One region of the Nanhaiella sioensis genome, then DNA from elsewhere that is predicted to be linked to it. Evidence: predicted binding sites of a transcription regulator. Region 1 holds the regulator's gene; the other holds the start of a gene.
The links. Region 1 encodes LexA, which represses DNA repair genes until DNA is damaged. Its sites were predicted from a motif close to CGAACATATGTTCG; they were not measured.

Region 1 (7,718 bases):
TTGCTAAGAAACATGGGTCGAATTTTCTTATAATCTCAAAAAATACAGCTTCAGCTTCATAGCTTCCTTCAGCAGTTAATTGCATGTATTCTTCATATACGACTAATTTTGCATAGCTTTTGTTATCAGGCAATAATATGGAATGAACCTTACGATGAGAGTTATTATCGTTCTGGTTGTGTAGTTGTTTCACCAATAATTTGTGGATTGTTTGAGTAGGAATTGGTTGAGTTATATACTCAATTTGTTTTTTTAGTAATTGTTTTCTTGCACCATTAGCATGTTCATAATCTACAAACAGCTGTAATAGCATTTTCTCTCGTCCAAAATAATGCTTAGCAAATTGTTCTTCAATTAAATAAATACGATAGTGTCTCACAAAGTTCCCTCCCTTATCCTACATATTTAATTTAATTATAGACTTGTCTTATTTAAATTATTGTCTTATTCCGCAAAAATGAACCACTTGTTTTGCCGAATTCTGTCTAATCTCTCTGTTAATGATAATCACCTATTTTATTTATGAGCGTATAATATAAAAGTTGAAAGCTACTTACACATAGATAACTGTTTTTCCTTCTAAAACAAAAAACATGCATACAATTCGTGTAATATAACAATTAATGCGAAAACGACGACCAAGCGAAAATAGCTTAACAGAAAGATTGAAGGAGGTATGATAAGGTGTTTAACCCCAAAGGTAATTGTGATCCTAGTGCATACCATTATCAAATAATATATAATTCCCCTCCATGCCTTAACGACTATCAAATAAACCATACTAGTCGACACCCATATAACAACAGACAATTTCCTCCTGTTGACACTACAATGTTTAGTAAATCCGCAAAAGAAATGCAAAAGTTGATGAGTGAGGCCGCTTTAGTTCTAAATAAAATTGCTTACTCTAAGGAATTTGCACATCAGGTCATGACCGCCGCTCAAGAGTCTCAGTTAAATAAAGTTGAACAATTAATTAAATCAACAGGGATTACTTCAGAAGTTGAATGTTCATTTAATCCAGATGGTATTACAATCACTTTTATTTTAGCAACTAGTGAAATTGATTGTTGCCATTTAAGTATTATTTTGCGTTGGAGAAGTTAAGCTATCGTTCCTATTCTAAAAGAAAAAAATGTCTGCGAAAACAGCCTAAAAAAAAGAGCCCTTGAAAAAAGGCCCTCTTTTGCTTATTTTTGTAATAAGCTCTTTACTTTGTTAACTACATTTTCAACTGTAAAACCATACTCTGCCATTATTTTTTCTCCAGGTGCAGATGCGCCAAACTGATTGATCGCTAAAATTTCACCTTCATCGCCAGTATATCTTTCCCATCCTAATGAAGTAGCCATTTCAATTCCTAAACGTTTTTTAATGTTTTTAGGTAAAACAGCATCTTTATATTCTTGTGGTTGTTCTTCAAAACGATCCCAAGATGGCATACTAACAACTGATACATGAATGCCATCATTAGCTAATGACTTCTGCGCCTCAACAGCTAGACTAACCTCTGAGCCAGATGCTAAGAGCAATGCATCTACATTGTCATTATTTGTTGGAGACACAACATATGCTCCTCGTTTTACACCTTCATATGCATCACGCTTCGTGTTTGGTAAAGTCGGTAAGTTCTGACGTGTAAGCACAAGTGCGTGTGGCTTATCAGTAGCTTCAATTGACACCTGCCAAGCTGCAGCTGTCTCATTGGCATCACCCGGTCGAATGACTGATAGACCTGGCATTGCACGTAGTGCTGGTAGCTGTTCAACTGGCTCGTGAGTTGGTCCATCCTCACCAACAGCAATACTATCATGCGTAAATACATACGTTACTGGTAATTTCATTAAAGCTGCTAAGCGAATGGCAGGACGCAAGTAATCAGAAAATACAAAGAAAGTCCCACCAAATACTTTCACACCACCATGAAGTGTCATACCGTTTAGAGCAGCTCCCATGGCAAACTCACGTACACCAAACCATATATTTTTTTCTCCATATGAATTTGGCATAAAGTCATTTGACTCTTTAATCATTGTTTTATTAGATCCTGCTAGATCAGCAGATCCACCTATAAATTGTGGAACACTATTAGCAATAGCATTTAATACCTCACCAGAAGAGGATCTTGTCGCTAAGCTACTTCCTTCCTCATAAGTTGGTAACTCCTTTTCCCAACCATTTGGAAGTTTCCCTGTAATAGCTGCTTCTAGTTGCGCTGCTAACTCAGGGTATTGCTCCTTATACTGAGCAAACATTTGGTTCCATTCATCTTCTGTTTTACTACCAGCATCTTTCACAGTAGCAGAGAAATTGTCGTACACTTCAGACGGTACATGGAAATCTTCTTCAAATGTCCAGTTGTAAGCCTCTTTCGTTAACTTTAACTCATCTGCACCTAGTGGAGATCCATGTACTGCCGACTTACCTGACTTATTAGGTGCTCCGTAACCAATGACTGTTTTAATCTCAATCATCGTTGGATGGTCAGTATCTGCCTTCGCTTCTTCAATAGCCTGTGATAATTCTTGTATATCATTACCATCTTCAACACGAATATACTGCCAGCCGTATGATTGGTAACGGTTTTTGATACTTTCAGAGAATGACTTATCGAGGTCGCCGTCTAAAGATATATCGTTTGAATCATATAACACAACTAGACGTCCTAGCTTAAGGTGACCTGCTAGCGATGCCGCCTCAGCTGATACACCTTCCATTAAGTCACCGTCACCACAAATTGTATATGTGTAGTGGTCTACAACATTAAATGTATTTTTATTATATGTAGATGCCATATGTCTTTCAGCCATAGCCATACCAACAGCCATCGCGATACCTTGACCAAGTGGCCCTGTTGTTGCTTCAACTCCAGCAGTATGCCCATATTCTGGATGCCCTGGTGTTTTGCTTCCCCATTGACGGAAATTTTTAATATCATCCATCGTTACGTCATAACCACTTAAATGTAATAAGCTATATAATAGCATTGATCCGTGCCCAGCTGATAATACAAAGCGATCACGATTAAACCATTGAGGATTAGACGGGTTGTGGTTCATATATTTAGTCCACAACGTATATGCCATAGGAGCAGCTCCCATCGGCATGCCTGGATGTCCTGAGTTAGCTTTCTCAATTGCATCAATCGATAAAGTTCTGATTGCAGCAATAGATAAATCATCAATATTAAGTGACATAAAATACCACCCTTTCAATCATTATAGTACATATCATATATTCAAAATGAACAAATGTACATACATTGTGAAAAAAAGATACATTTTGTTCAAGAAAACATCTTTTCATAGTATGTACAAAAAACCATACATAAAATGATGTATCCTTAAACTTCCTTCATTCAGCTTATAATTTAGGAAGATTATAAAATAAAAATTTACGAATGGTAATAACTCTAGCCTTAATGAAAACGGCTATTCTTACTCTTTTTTAATTTTGTAGGCGTAACATCATTTCCTTCTTTATCTACTACTTTTACTGAATGTAAAGTATTTTCCATCGAATTACGAAACGATTGAATATATTCCTTGCGTAAATCTTGTTGTTCACGTTTTTCTTCATCCGTTAACCCAGATGATTTAGATTTTTTTGACAAATAGTTAATACGATTAATTTTTTCATTTGATAACACGTCAATGCTTCCTTTCTATTCAATAGGATATTATGTTCTGTACATATTACAAGAAGAGAGCTTCATTTTCAACGGTTTTGTTTTAGTACAAAAAACTAAAGACTTATACAATTAGCAATTGCTGGATTTTTTCTTCTCTGAAAACATAGTCAATCGGCTAATAATTACGTTTTAACCTTCCACTTTAGTTGAATACAATGATATTGCCAATAGTGTCATTTTAATAGCCTATTTTCATACAGACTGTTGCTTTTCAGACTAAGAATTAATCACGTATACATCTAGCTTTTGTCGTACCTTCTCTACTTATAATTTTGGGGACCCATTCAAAACTCCGTCTTACTGTCTATTCCTTTATTATAATAGCTACCAAGTTTCGAAAGGCTGTTTTCGCATTGATGATTGTTTTTATATTTAGACTCAACTGCAGATTGTGGCATCTATTCTTCTCTACAATGATGACTAACATGTAAAGCCACTTTTCTTGGTACTAATGTCATAATAATAGTAACAAAGCTTACGAAAAGTGCCTTTCAATAACAACGTAATATAAGTATACAATTGTAACTTGTATACTACAGCATTCGTTCATTCTATTGTTAGCCATCTACTCTAAATTATTATGCATATATTCTTTATAACGTCGATGTACCGTTGCTTTTGACACATCAAATCCAAGACCACGTAATGTTGCCGCTATATCTGAAAACGTGAGATTATTTTGGCGTAACCTTATAATTTCCTCAATAGGTATTTCCTTTCTTTCTCTACCTGAGCTTACATGGATGTTTTTTAAATTCCTCTCAGGTCTATATCCTTCTTCGATAGCTCGTTTCATTCCCCGTTTAATTTTTAAATTATGTATTTTTCGTTGATATTCCTCAACAATGCTAACAATTTCCAACATCATGGAATCAGCTTCTGACAATTGTAACTCTCCATGATGATGAACTGTGTATATTTTAACTCTTTCCTTTAAAATAAAATGCAGCAAAGCTATTCTTGCATTACCCCTACCTAGCCTCGTCTCATCTTGTATTAAAAGGGCATCGATATGCTGTTCTTTAATTTCATTCAATAGCTCATAAATGCCATCTCTATCCATGTCATATCCGCTTGCCCTTTCTACAACCACTTTCTTCACATCAAAATGGTAACTGTTTGCAAGCTGGAGTAATTCTGCCTTTTGTCGTGTTAATGATGTCTCCTGTGTTTGTTTATTTGTACTAACACGACAATATATTATTGCTTTTTCCATTTCTACCTCCGATTAATTGTTAACTGCATAAGTATCATACATTTTATTACCTTCTGATTTTAACACTGGAATATAAATTTCATCACCATAAAAAATTCTATCAGGAGCTATTTGATTTACATCCTCTACCCAACTGATAAAGTCATTGATTGATAAATCGTGACTGTTACTATACTCGGACGCAATATCCCAAAGTGTATCTCCATCTTCTACTTTAATAGTAATATAATCATTTTTCTCGATATCCTTATAAGAAGTAATTAGTGCAAAAGCAAAGCCGATAAAAACAGTAAAAAACAAGATATAGTAAATTTTAGATTGTTTCATAATAAGTCCCCCTGATTAACAGAATACATGTTCGTTTTTAGTTATTGTATACGAACAAATGTTTTATGTCAACATTTTTACGAACTTACGTTTGTTATACATAACAAGTCGTGCTATAATGAATGAAAGTAAAATCTTTCTAGTATATCCTTACAGTATTAATAGATGATCTTAATTTTTTAATGTTATGAACGGGTATACATGCTAACAATAGAAAAGATTATTATAATGAGGTGCTAACGATGGCAAAATTATCGAAAAGGCAACAAGACATACTAGATTTCATAAAACAAGAAGTACAATCAAAGGGATATCCACCTTCTGTTAGAGAAATTGGAGAAGCGGTAGGGCTAGCTTCAAGCTCAACAGTTCATGGTCATTTATCTCGTTTAGAAAGTAAGGGACTAATCCGCAGAGACCCAACTAAACCTAGAGCAATTGAGATATTAGATTTAGATCCTGCTGATGTAATCCCAAAAAATAACGTCATGAATGTACCGATCATAGGAAAGGTAACAGCTGGTCAACCAATAACAGCAATTGAAAATGTTGAAGAATACTTCCCTCTTCCTGATAAACTTGTATCCCCTGACGAAAATGTATTTATGCTTGAAGTAATGGGAGATAGCATGATTGAGGCCGGTATATTAGATGGGGATCACGTCATTGTTCGGCAACAACAAACTGCTTCAAATGGAGATATCGTTGTTGCAATGACAGAGGATGACGAGGCAACAGTAAAAAGATTTTTTAAAGAAAAAGACTACATAAGACTTCAGCCAGAAAACTCAACTTTAGAACCTATTATTCTTCGTAATGTAGCTATATTAGGAAAAGTAATCGGGGTGTATCGTACCATCCATTAAACACTATTGTACATAACGAATGTATGATCTATTCTTTGACAAACAGTCTCTTTTAAAACGTTGTTCCAATCAGATAGATTAACATACAGGTTAGCAGTCCACAATGCTTTTTAATGTATTCATACGATCTCATATTATAATCCAATCCTTAGCTTAGAACCTCTGAGCTAAGGATTTTTTTGTCATATTGTAAGCTCCCTCAGAATTCATTTTGATTGGCTATTTTCACAATGGTTGCTGTTTTTACTTTTAAGATATACACACGTATATATCTAACGTTCAAGACACCTTTTCTAAGCTCCTATAAAACTCATAATACTGTCCATTTTTAGTAAAAAAACAAAATTCAAGCAAAAAATCTTTAGTTTAAATTTATCATTCAATGATTTTCTTAGTCACTTTTTCTCATATCCCCCACTATGTCACCAATTTTATGCTTGTTATCCTGAGATTAGACTTGACGGTCTAGACCATTCGGTCTAATATGTATAATAAGCAAGCAGCATTAACTATCAGGCTATTTCAGCATAGCGTGTTTTTTTGCACTAATAAACACGAATACAGCTAGATTTCGTGCCATCTATTCTCATATAAAATGACGGTATTCTTTATCTTCAGGATAAAGAACTATAACAACAAAGTTTACGAACAGAGCTAACGATTAAGATTAAAAACTTGTAGGAGATGATGTAATTGACGCGAGGATTTAATAAAGAATTCGAACATTCAGATGCGTTAATGCAAGCAGCATTAAATGAATTTGTGGAAAAAGGCTATGACAAAGCCTCATTAAATCATATTTTGAAGACAGCGAATATGAGTAAGGGCTCATTTTACTACCATTTTAACAACAAGGAAGATCTTTACTTAAATCTCATAGACATGTTGATTCAAAAAAAGCAACTATTCCTTGCCAAGGTTATGAATCCAAGTGATTATTCCAAAGACATTTTTTCGATATTTAAAACACAAATCCGAATTGGAATGCAATTTTCCAATGAATATCCAGATATTAATCGTTTTGCAAACAGCTTTATTAAAGAAAAAGGAACTCCCATATACGAAAAGGCGTTGACAAGGCATAATTTTCAGGATAATGACCAAATGAACAAGCTCATTGAAGCATCCTATAACAAAGGTGAAATTAGGCAGACACTACCACTGGAATTCGTCCAATCATTAATTGGTTTCTTGTTCACTAATATTGTGGATGTAGCGGATATGTCAAAGCCTGATCACTATGAGTCAAGTCTAAACCACTTAATTGATTTCCTTAAAAATGGCCTGACAGATCAATAATGATCTTAACCATCACATGTTGACATCAGCAAAGTAGGTGAAGATTTATGTCTCTACCTGACTAACTGATAATTTGGAGTAAGGTATATGCTACATCTGTGCATCGTTGAAGTAATGATTCCTTTCTGCATTCAATTATTTTTCAAAATAACGAGCTTAATTTGAAAAGGAGAGTTATTATATGGCCCAATTTGATTATCCTGTAGGATACCATGATTTTCATAAAACAAAAATTATAGACTATCAAATGAATCGGTGGTATTCAATGGGATACACACGAAAAGAAGACATGGTGGATGCAGCTACCAGAATAAAAAAG
Region 2 (7,718 bases), 1.7 Mb from region 1:
AACCGGATGTAGAGCAATTTTTACGTGCCTACACAATTCAAGATTTTGTCGTAAGTAATGATGAAAGACAGCTCGTTTTCAGTACAAATATTAGTGGGAACTATAATTTATGGGGAATGGATTTACCAAGTCAATTTCCGTATCCACTCACATTTAATGATCAGAGTTGTCAAGGGCTTTGCTACGACAAGGCAGGAAGATTTATCATTACAGCTTTTGACCGTGATGGTGATGAAAATTCACAGCTATATATGATACCACCAGAGGGGGGACAGCTGCAGCCTATTAGAATTGCTGAAGGATTCCAACATGTAGTTCCTATCTTATCAGATGATGGAAAACGCTTATATTACACTTCTAATAAGGAGGATCCAACCTTTCTGAAAAGCTATTGCTATCACATAGACACAAAGGAAGAAGAAATAATCATAGATGGAGACGGTGGAGCTACATATTTATATGATATTAGCCCAAGTGAAGATAGTTTTCTTTTTATAAAGTATTTCTCTACTACACATATGCTAGCTTATGTAAAAGTAGATAATGAAGTGATTCCCCTAACTCCAGAATTAGATGAGCAGCACACAGTAACAAATGGTGTTTATGCCTCAGACTCAGACATCTATTTCATTACTAACTTTGGAGCAGATTTTTCATATATTGCGAAATTTGACTTAGCTGAAAAAGAATTTAGTAAAGTCGTTTCACTTCCAAGTGAGGGCTTTAAAATGATTAAGTTTGATGAAAAACATCACCTTTTATATTTTGTTAGTGAGAGAGGTGTAGAGGATCATCTATACTCTTATGATATTATTACAGCAAAACTGACAGAACTTGAATGTCCAATTGGAAATATCAACAAGCTAGAAGTGACTGCCCAAGGAAATGTATACCTCGTTGGTACATCAGCTACAAAACCTTCAAATATGTTTAGAAAACACGCTAATAAACATCGTTGGGAACAACTTACAAATAACCGTGTTATGGGTGTACATGAAGACGAGCTTATTGATCCAGCTGTCTTATCTTATCAATCATTTGATGGCCTTGACATAGAAGCGCTTTACTTTAAAGCAAATCCTGTGACTAGTAACGGTCACGTTATATTATGGCCACATGGAGGTCCTCAGCATGCTGAGCGTAAAGAATTTAACGACGTATTTCAGTACCTTTTAAATGAGGGATATAGTATTTTCGCACCTAATTTCCGTGGATCTACCGGATACGGTTTAGCATTTACAAAAATGGTTGAAGGTGACTGGGGACATGGACCAAGACTCGATAACATTGAAGGTCTAGAATTTTTATTTAAAAATGGGCTCGCTGCCCGTGACAAAGTACTTCTTATGGGCGGAAGCTACGGTGGTTACATGTCCCTATTACTTCACGGTAGACATCCACAATACTTTAAAGCGGTTGTCGATATTTGTGGACCTAGTGATCTATTCTCCTTCGTTGAGTCAGTACCAGAGCATTGGAAACCAATGTTGACCCAGTGGGTTGGGCACCCAGAAAAAGATAAAGAAAAGCTAATCGAGTTTTCACCGATCACTTATTTAGAAAATATGTCTAAGCCGATGTTGGTCATTCAAGGAGCGAACGACCCACGAGTAGTCAAGGAGGAATCTGATAAAATTGTCGCTGTTTTAAAAGAAAAAGGTCGTGAAGTTGAATACCTCGTTTTAGAAGACGAGGGGCATGGTTTTTCCAAAAAAGAAAATGAGGTAAAAGTGTACAGAGCAATATGCGAGTTTTTTAATAAATATTTGTAATCTGTAAGTATTAATTAAACTAGCCTTGTTGCTATTCTTTAGCTCTTTTCGTATGAGTCAACGATATATATTATATGTTTAAGTCATTAGTGAAAAAAATAGTGCACAAATTCGAATGACAGTAGCCTTAGTTAAACAAACACACGACATGTTAATTATGTCGTGTGTTTTCTATTGTATTTATTTTTTCACCTTACCGATAAGTACAACTAATCCTAAAATAAAGAGAACTAAAGAAGGCATTGCTGCGCCCATACCTTGGCCCGCATTTAAGTGTGAAAATACAGCCCCTCCCATAAGAATGACTAATCCTGTTGAAGCAAGTAATGCAATTGTTGCTTTCCAGTATCCAACAATTAGTCCAATCCCTCCTAAGATTTCACAAGCGGCTATAAAGTACATAAACCCAACAGCATATCCGAATCCCCCTGCCATCATTTCAAGTTGTTCTGTACCACCTACAAATTTCATTACACCAGATAAAATAAATGCAACTGCAAGTAATCCTTGAATAATACGAGTAACCCATTTCATATATTTACACTCTCCCTTTGTTTTTTATAATTTTTGTGCACCGAAACCAATTTTCTTTAATAATTCAATTAACTGTTGTTTCTCATCGTTCGTAACAAACGATAGATTTTGAGAAATTGTTTCAACGTGTTTCGGAAATATCGTATCAAATAATTCCTTTCCTTTTTCTGTTAGCGTAACATTGAACGCTCTTCTATCTGAAGGAATTGGTTCTCTTTTGACCATGTCTTTCTTTTCAAGCTTATCTACAACATATGTGATACTCCCACTTGGAATAGAAAAAGTTTCGCTAATCTTTTGAACAGGATGTGGACCTTTACTATACAGAAGCTCAAGAATCATAAATTGTTCATGACTAATTCCGTAACTGTCTATATCTAAGCTAATGTTTTTGAAGACAGTATTAAAGGATTTCATCCAAACGCGAAACAACCTTAGATCAAGCTCACTTTGATCATCTCCTTGAAACATGATTTTCATCTCCTTTTATCATTGGGATAAATTAATCAACACAAGAACAACGTGAATATGTGACTCCTTTATTGCTTTCTCTTTATAACGAGTTAAATCATGTATAAGTTATCCTATAATTATTTATCCTAACTTCAGGATATTTTTATCCTAACATTAGGATAAATATTTGTCAACAAAACTTGAGCTAAAAATTTTACTGTCTGTTAACATTAATTTAACAACATGAAAACATATCCTTAAATTACTTAAAATTATATTTTAAATAAAGGCTCTTTTGGTAAACTTTGTTGTTATTTTCACTAAGATTCGACAGTATGATGAGTTTTATGAGAGCTCAATAATTGTATAAGTAGAAATGATGCCACGAACGCTGGGTGTATATGTGACTATACCTTTGAACGAAAAGCAACAATCAATGCGAAAACTGCCTAGATAAAAGACCCTTATAAATGATTATGATAATATAGGGAATTTTTTATGCGTAAAATTCGAGCGTTTTCTAACAGATTAAGAAATGGTGCTTGGAGTGAACAAAAATTTACTAACCTTTAAACTTTGTTTTTTTCACTTACATTTGAGAAACTGAGGTTGTTTGATATAATTTTTTTGTCTTTAGCGAAGAAATGATGCCACGAACGTTTGTTAAATTCGTCTTTATCTCGTGTTAGGAAAAGCAACAATTAATTCGAAAAATGCCACTTTAAAAGATGTATTGTTCCATGAACTAGGACACCACGTTGAAAATATATCACATGATTTTAAGAAAAAGAACTATGAAGAAAGAGAGCGTTTTGCAGAATGGTTTGCATTGGAATTTCGAATTAAAGGAAGGGGTAGATAGCTAATTTTGCAACACACGGAAATAGCATCCGATTCTTTTAGTCTTAAATGTATATAGAAAAAAATCAGAAAGTGAAAATATATCAATGTTGGGGGTAGCTCTATGTGAGCCCCCCTTTTTTTTATTGATTAGATAAAACCCGATTAAATGAAATAAATAGCATTCTCCACTTAGTCTCTCCCTTTAAGGCTTTTACTATAAACAGGCTTTTCTTTCGGTAATAGCTGACCAATTAATGCAGGCAAACTCCAATTCACCTTTTCAAATGGTCCTATAATTGACGTTGCAAATGGCAAGTGACTAAAGATAAAAGAAAATCCTATAGACATAACTGTTGTTATAATAAAAATTGCTATACTTAAAGAAATATAATGGCCTGTAATATGATTATTCTCAATAAATGTAACGACTATTTGAAGGAAAAACAAATGAGCTAAATACGAACCATACGTAAACTTTCCTATAAATGCTAACAATTTGTATAAAAATGTTCTCGTTTGAACAATGATCATAGACAATCCATATAATAAAATAATTTCAGAAACGACATACAAAAACATAGATGGCTTTAAATATGTTGATGCCTGTAAATCTATTTGTGTAACACCATTAAATGCTACTAATTCATAACCTACTACAATAAATAAACCTAAAAAAATAAAAGTGTTTAATGCTACATATTTTGAAACAAATTTTCTCCATGCGGTCAGTTTTAATGCAACTAATCCACCTAGGAAGAAATAAAAAGAATAGAATAACAAACTTCTGTCTGTATACTTTAACCACGCCACGTCTGTTAACAAATTACCATTAAATATAAATCGAGATGACAACCACATAAGCAATAAATAACTTACTGCTACGCAACCAACCGTATAAGCAATGTGCTTAGCAGATGTGAATTTCTTATCCAGCCATTTAAATATCACAAAGAGCAGCGGAAATACTAGATGAAATTGAAACACCATCACTACATACCATAAATGCGGAGCAGCTGACCCTGTAAATATCGATTTTATCATTTCACTTAATGTAAGAGTTGAAGTACTAGTAAAGTTTGTGAAGAAAATCACATATATAGCCGACCAAAATAAATATGGCACTATTAACTCAGACCACTTGTGAGTAATGTAAGATGCATACTTCACTTGCTGTTTATGATGATATATTAAGTGAAATCCAGTTACGAAAATAAAGACAGGTGCAGAAAATTTTACGAAGTTAAATAACATACCAATCATCACTGTCTCTTCTGGTGAAATATTTCCTTGATCTACAGCAAAGATCAAAGAACTTTGGAAAACGACAGCTAAGAAAGCTAAACTTTTTATAATATTTACTTCTGAAGCTTTTCGTTGGTGATTTATAATCTGAGACATGTTAATAACTCACTCCTAGAAATCTATGCTTCTAGTATATACCTCCTACCTATTATTTTTATATATAGATTTGCTCATAAGTCTTAACAATTTATTGGATATTTAAAACAATTGTAGAATGAAGCGTTTACATCCTAACTTTTTCCGGCATTCAATAGATGTAATCATCCCGAAAGCGTTCATCAGCCACAACTAAATAACCTGCATTAAGTAAATGACTAGTGAGTCTTCCCTCACTAGACAATTACTAATTCTAACCTTGTACAGTCTGACTTTGTTCATCAAGCATCCGAAATGCTTTTTCCACCTTCTCTTCTGGTATATTGTTATACCTATCTCCAATGCTTACCTCGAAATAACATGTATTGTTTAGTGACTCTTTTACATAGCTCGTTAAACCCACTTGCGTCTCACGATATATTGAGACTAGTATTGGTATAATTACATCTTTTGGCGCATCAACATGCACATGGAACATATTAGAAACCGGATTGAGTGGTCTAGTTGATATAAAGTCGCATTCATTAATCATTCCTGCAAGCTTCTTTGTGGCATCAAAATACTCTCCCATTCTATGTATCCGTTCATTAAAATAATAATCAGCACTAATGATATAAGGATATAAGCTAATTAAGTCACCACCATGACGTCTTTTCCAGACTTTCGAATCATCAATAAATTTGTTATCACCAGCAAGAATCGCTCCAGCAATCCCACCAATCCCTTTATAAAGAGACACATAAACACTATCAAAAAGTCTACAAACTTCAGCTGCAGTCTTCTCGTAGTACGGAAGAATTTCAAATAATCTAGCTCCGTCCAAATGTAGCTTAATCCCCTTATCTCTACAGTATAGAGAAATAGATTTTAGTGTTGTATAATCTGGCAATTGCCCCCCAATCTCACGTTGAGGTAGCTCTAATAATACGCAAGCCACATCCTCATCAATACTGACAATATCCTCCAAAGTAATGAGTCTATCTTTATCCGCTAATAACACAGGTTCAATATGGTGTAATTCTTTCAACCCATCCTCTTCATGAATTTCTAAATGACATAATGGATGATAACCAATTTTCTTTAGCCCTTTATGATCACACCATATTCTTAATGCGATCTGCTGTGCCATCGTTCCACTTGGAAAAAACACAGCTGATTCTTTCCCTAAAAACTTTGCCATTTTCACTTCGAAATTTTCAATTATTTTACCCTTACCATAAATATCACTCTCAAGCCCTTCAGCAATATCTTTAAAAGATTCCTTTAAAACTCGGATATCTCTTTTGCTATGACCTGCTATTTGATATGCTGTTTCGTTATAAGCTTCCAGTAAAGGATTCATTTCACTCATTACAACTGCTCCCATCTTTATTTTTTTTGGCTTTTTTCGTAAACTTTGCTGCTACTCAGCAAAATCATCTTGGGATAAAAAATAACCGCACTATTATTTACAATTAATGACTAGTTTTCTTACGGTTATTCTTAACCGTAAGTACTAAAATGAGTACAGCTGGAATGAACGTGACAATGTTTGTTAATATAATTGCTAAATCTCCTATGATGAAACCATATATTGCCCAAATAAACACTCCCAAAGTAAAAGAACTGTACATTAAAATTGATATATCTTGTGTTCTATTTGTTACCAATACTTTAATAGCCTGTGGAATAAATGCACAACTCGTTAATATACCTGCTAAAATACCTAGATAAGTAATAGACATGTCCTTCCTCCGTTTACGATCGCATTTATTAAATTCTATTGCCATATTATTCGTCTAACATGTTATACTCTTTTTCTCCCAGATGCTACAAAAACCCCGACCTTTAGATTTTGAAACATCTTCACTTCCATCTATAAGATGACAATCTTATTTAACTACCCTTCGCTGTTTTTAATTCCGTCATTATAACGACACTGAAAACACATAAAAAGCCCTTAATAATAGGCTGTTTTCACATTGATTGTGGTATTTCGTCATTAGATATAAACACACATACTCTAGCATTCATCTTTTCTTCTGTACAACGATGATTGACATGTAAAACCACTTTTTATGGTACTCATTCGATAACAATAGCAACAGAGTCTATGAAATGAGCCTTTACTAAAAATAGCACTACAGTTAATGAAAAGAGCCAACTAATATTAATCATGCTTATATTCAATTAGCCAGCAGTCTCGATGCTCGCCTTCATGGAATTCATGTTTAGGTAACATTTTCACTTTGTTAAAACCACACTTTTCATAACAGCGAATGGCTCTGTCATTCCACATTTGAGGATCCATTACTACTCTATCTGCTTGCTTTTTTTCACATAAAAACTTCACCATAGACCGTACGAGAAGCGTACCAATACCTTTATTCCAATATTCTACTTCTCCAATAAACTGATCGATACCGTAAATACGTTCAGGAATTTTCACATAATCGTAAGCTTTTCTTGTTGCATCATCTAATTCATAAAATTGTATGTAGCCAATCTCAACTCCTTCATACTCAACGATACAACCTGTTACACCGTTCAGTCTGTTATAAAACTCCATATTTACTTTTTCAACATTAAATGGGTTATCTCTGCCTTCATAATATTTGAGAACGATAGGGTTAGAAAGCCATTTAGCTAATAATATATTATCTTTTAATTCTAGTTGACGAACTTTTAACTTGTTGTTTTGAAATAACACCTAGATCTCCTCCACTAAAAGAACTTATG

Region 2: the regulator LexA is predicted to act here: its motif matches at 3,413-3,426, upstream of V1503_RS25170 (ImmA/IrrE family metallo-endopeptidase).

The regions. Positions count from the first base shown of each region.
Region 1 covers NZ_JBKAEG010000001.1:9,214-16,931, forward strand. Annotated here, with positions in the region: gene sirA (sporulation inhibitor of replication protein SirA) at 1-379, opposite strand, end outside; gene V1503_RS00060 (YuzC family spore coat inner layer protein) at 685-1,107, shown strand; gene tkt (transketolase) at 1,191-3,197, opposite strand; gene V1503_RS00070 (DUF896 domain-containing protein) at 3,419-3,649, opposite strand; gene V1503_RS00075 (YneB family resolvase-like protein) at 4,257-4,907, opposite strand; gene yneA (cell division suppressor protein YneA) at 4,920-5,234, opposite strand; gene lexA (transcriptional repressor LexA) at 5,477-6,100, shown strand; gene V1503_RS00090 (TetR/AcrR family transcriptional regulator) at 6,794-7,399, shown strand; gene V1503_RS00095 (alpha/beta fold hydrolase) at 7,581-7,718, shown strand, end outside.
Region 2 covers NZ_JBKAEG010000001.1:1,667,383-1,675,100, forward strand. Annotated here, with positions in the region: gene V1503_RS07695 (S9 family peptidase) at 1-1,772, shown strand, start outside; gene V1503_RS07700 (DoxX family protein) at 1,953-2,306, opposite strand; gene V1503_RS07705 (MarR family winged helix-turn-helix transcriptional regulator) at 2,331-2,777, opposite strand; gene V1503_RS25170 (ImmA/IrrE family metallo-endopeptidase) at 3,442-3,621, shown strand; gene V1503_RS07710 (acyltransferase) at 3,792-5,000, opposite strand; gene V1503_RS07715 (threonine aldolase family protein) at 5,254-6,351, opposite strand; gene V1503_RS07720 (SemiSWEET transporter) at 6,455-6,724, opposite strand; gene V1503_RS07725 (GNAT family N-acetyltransferase) at 7,150-7,689, opposite strand.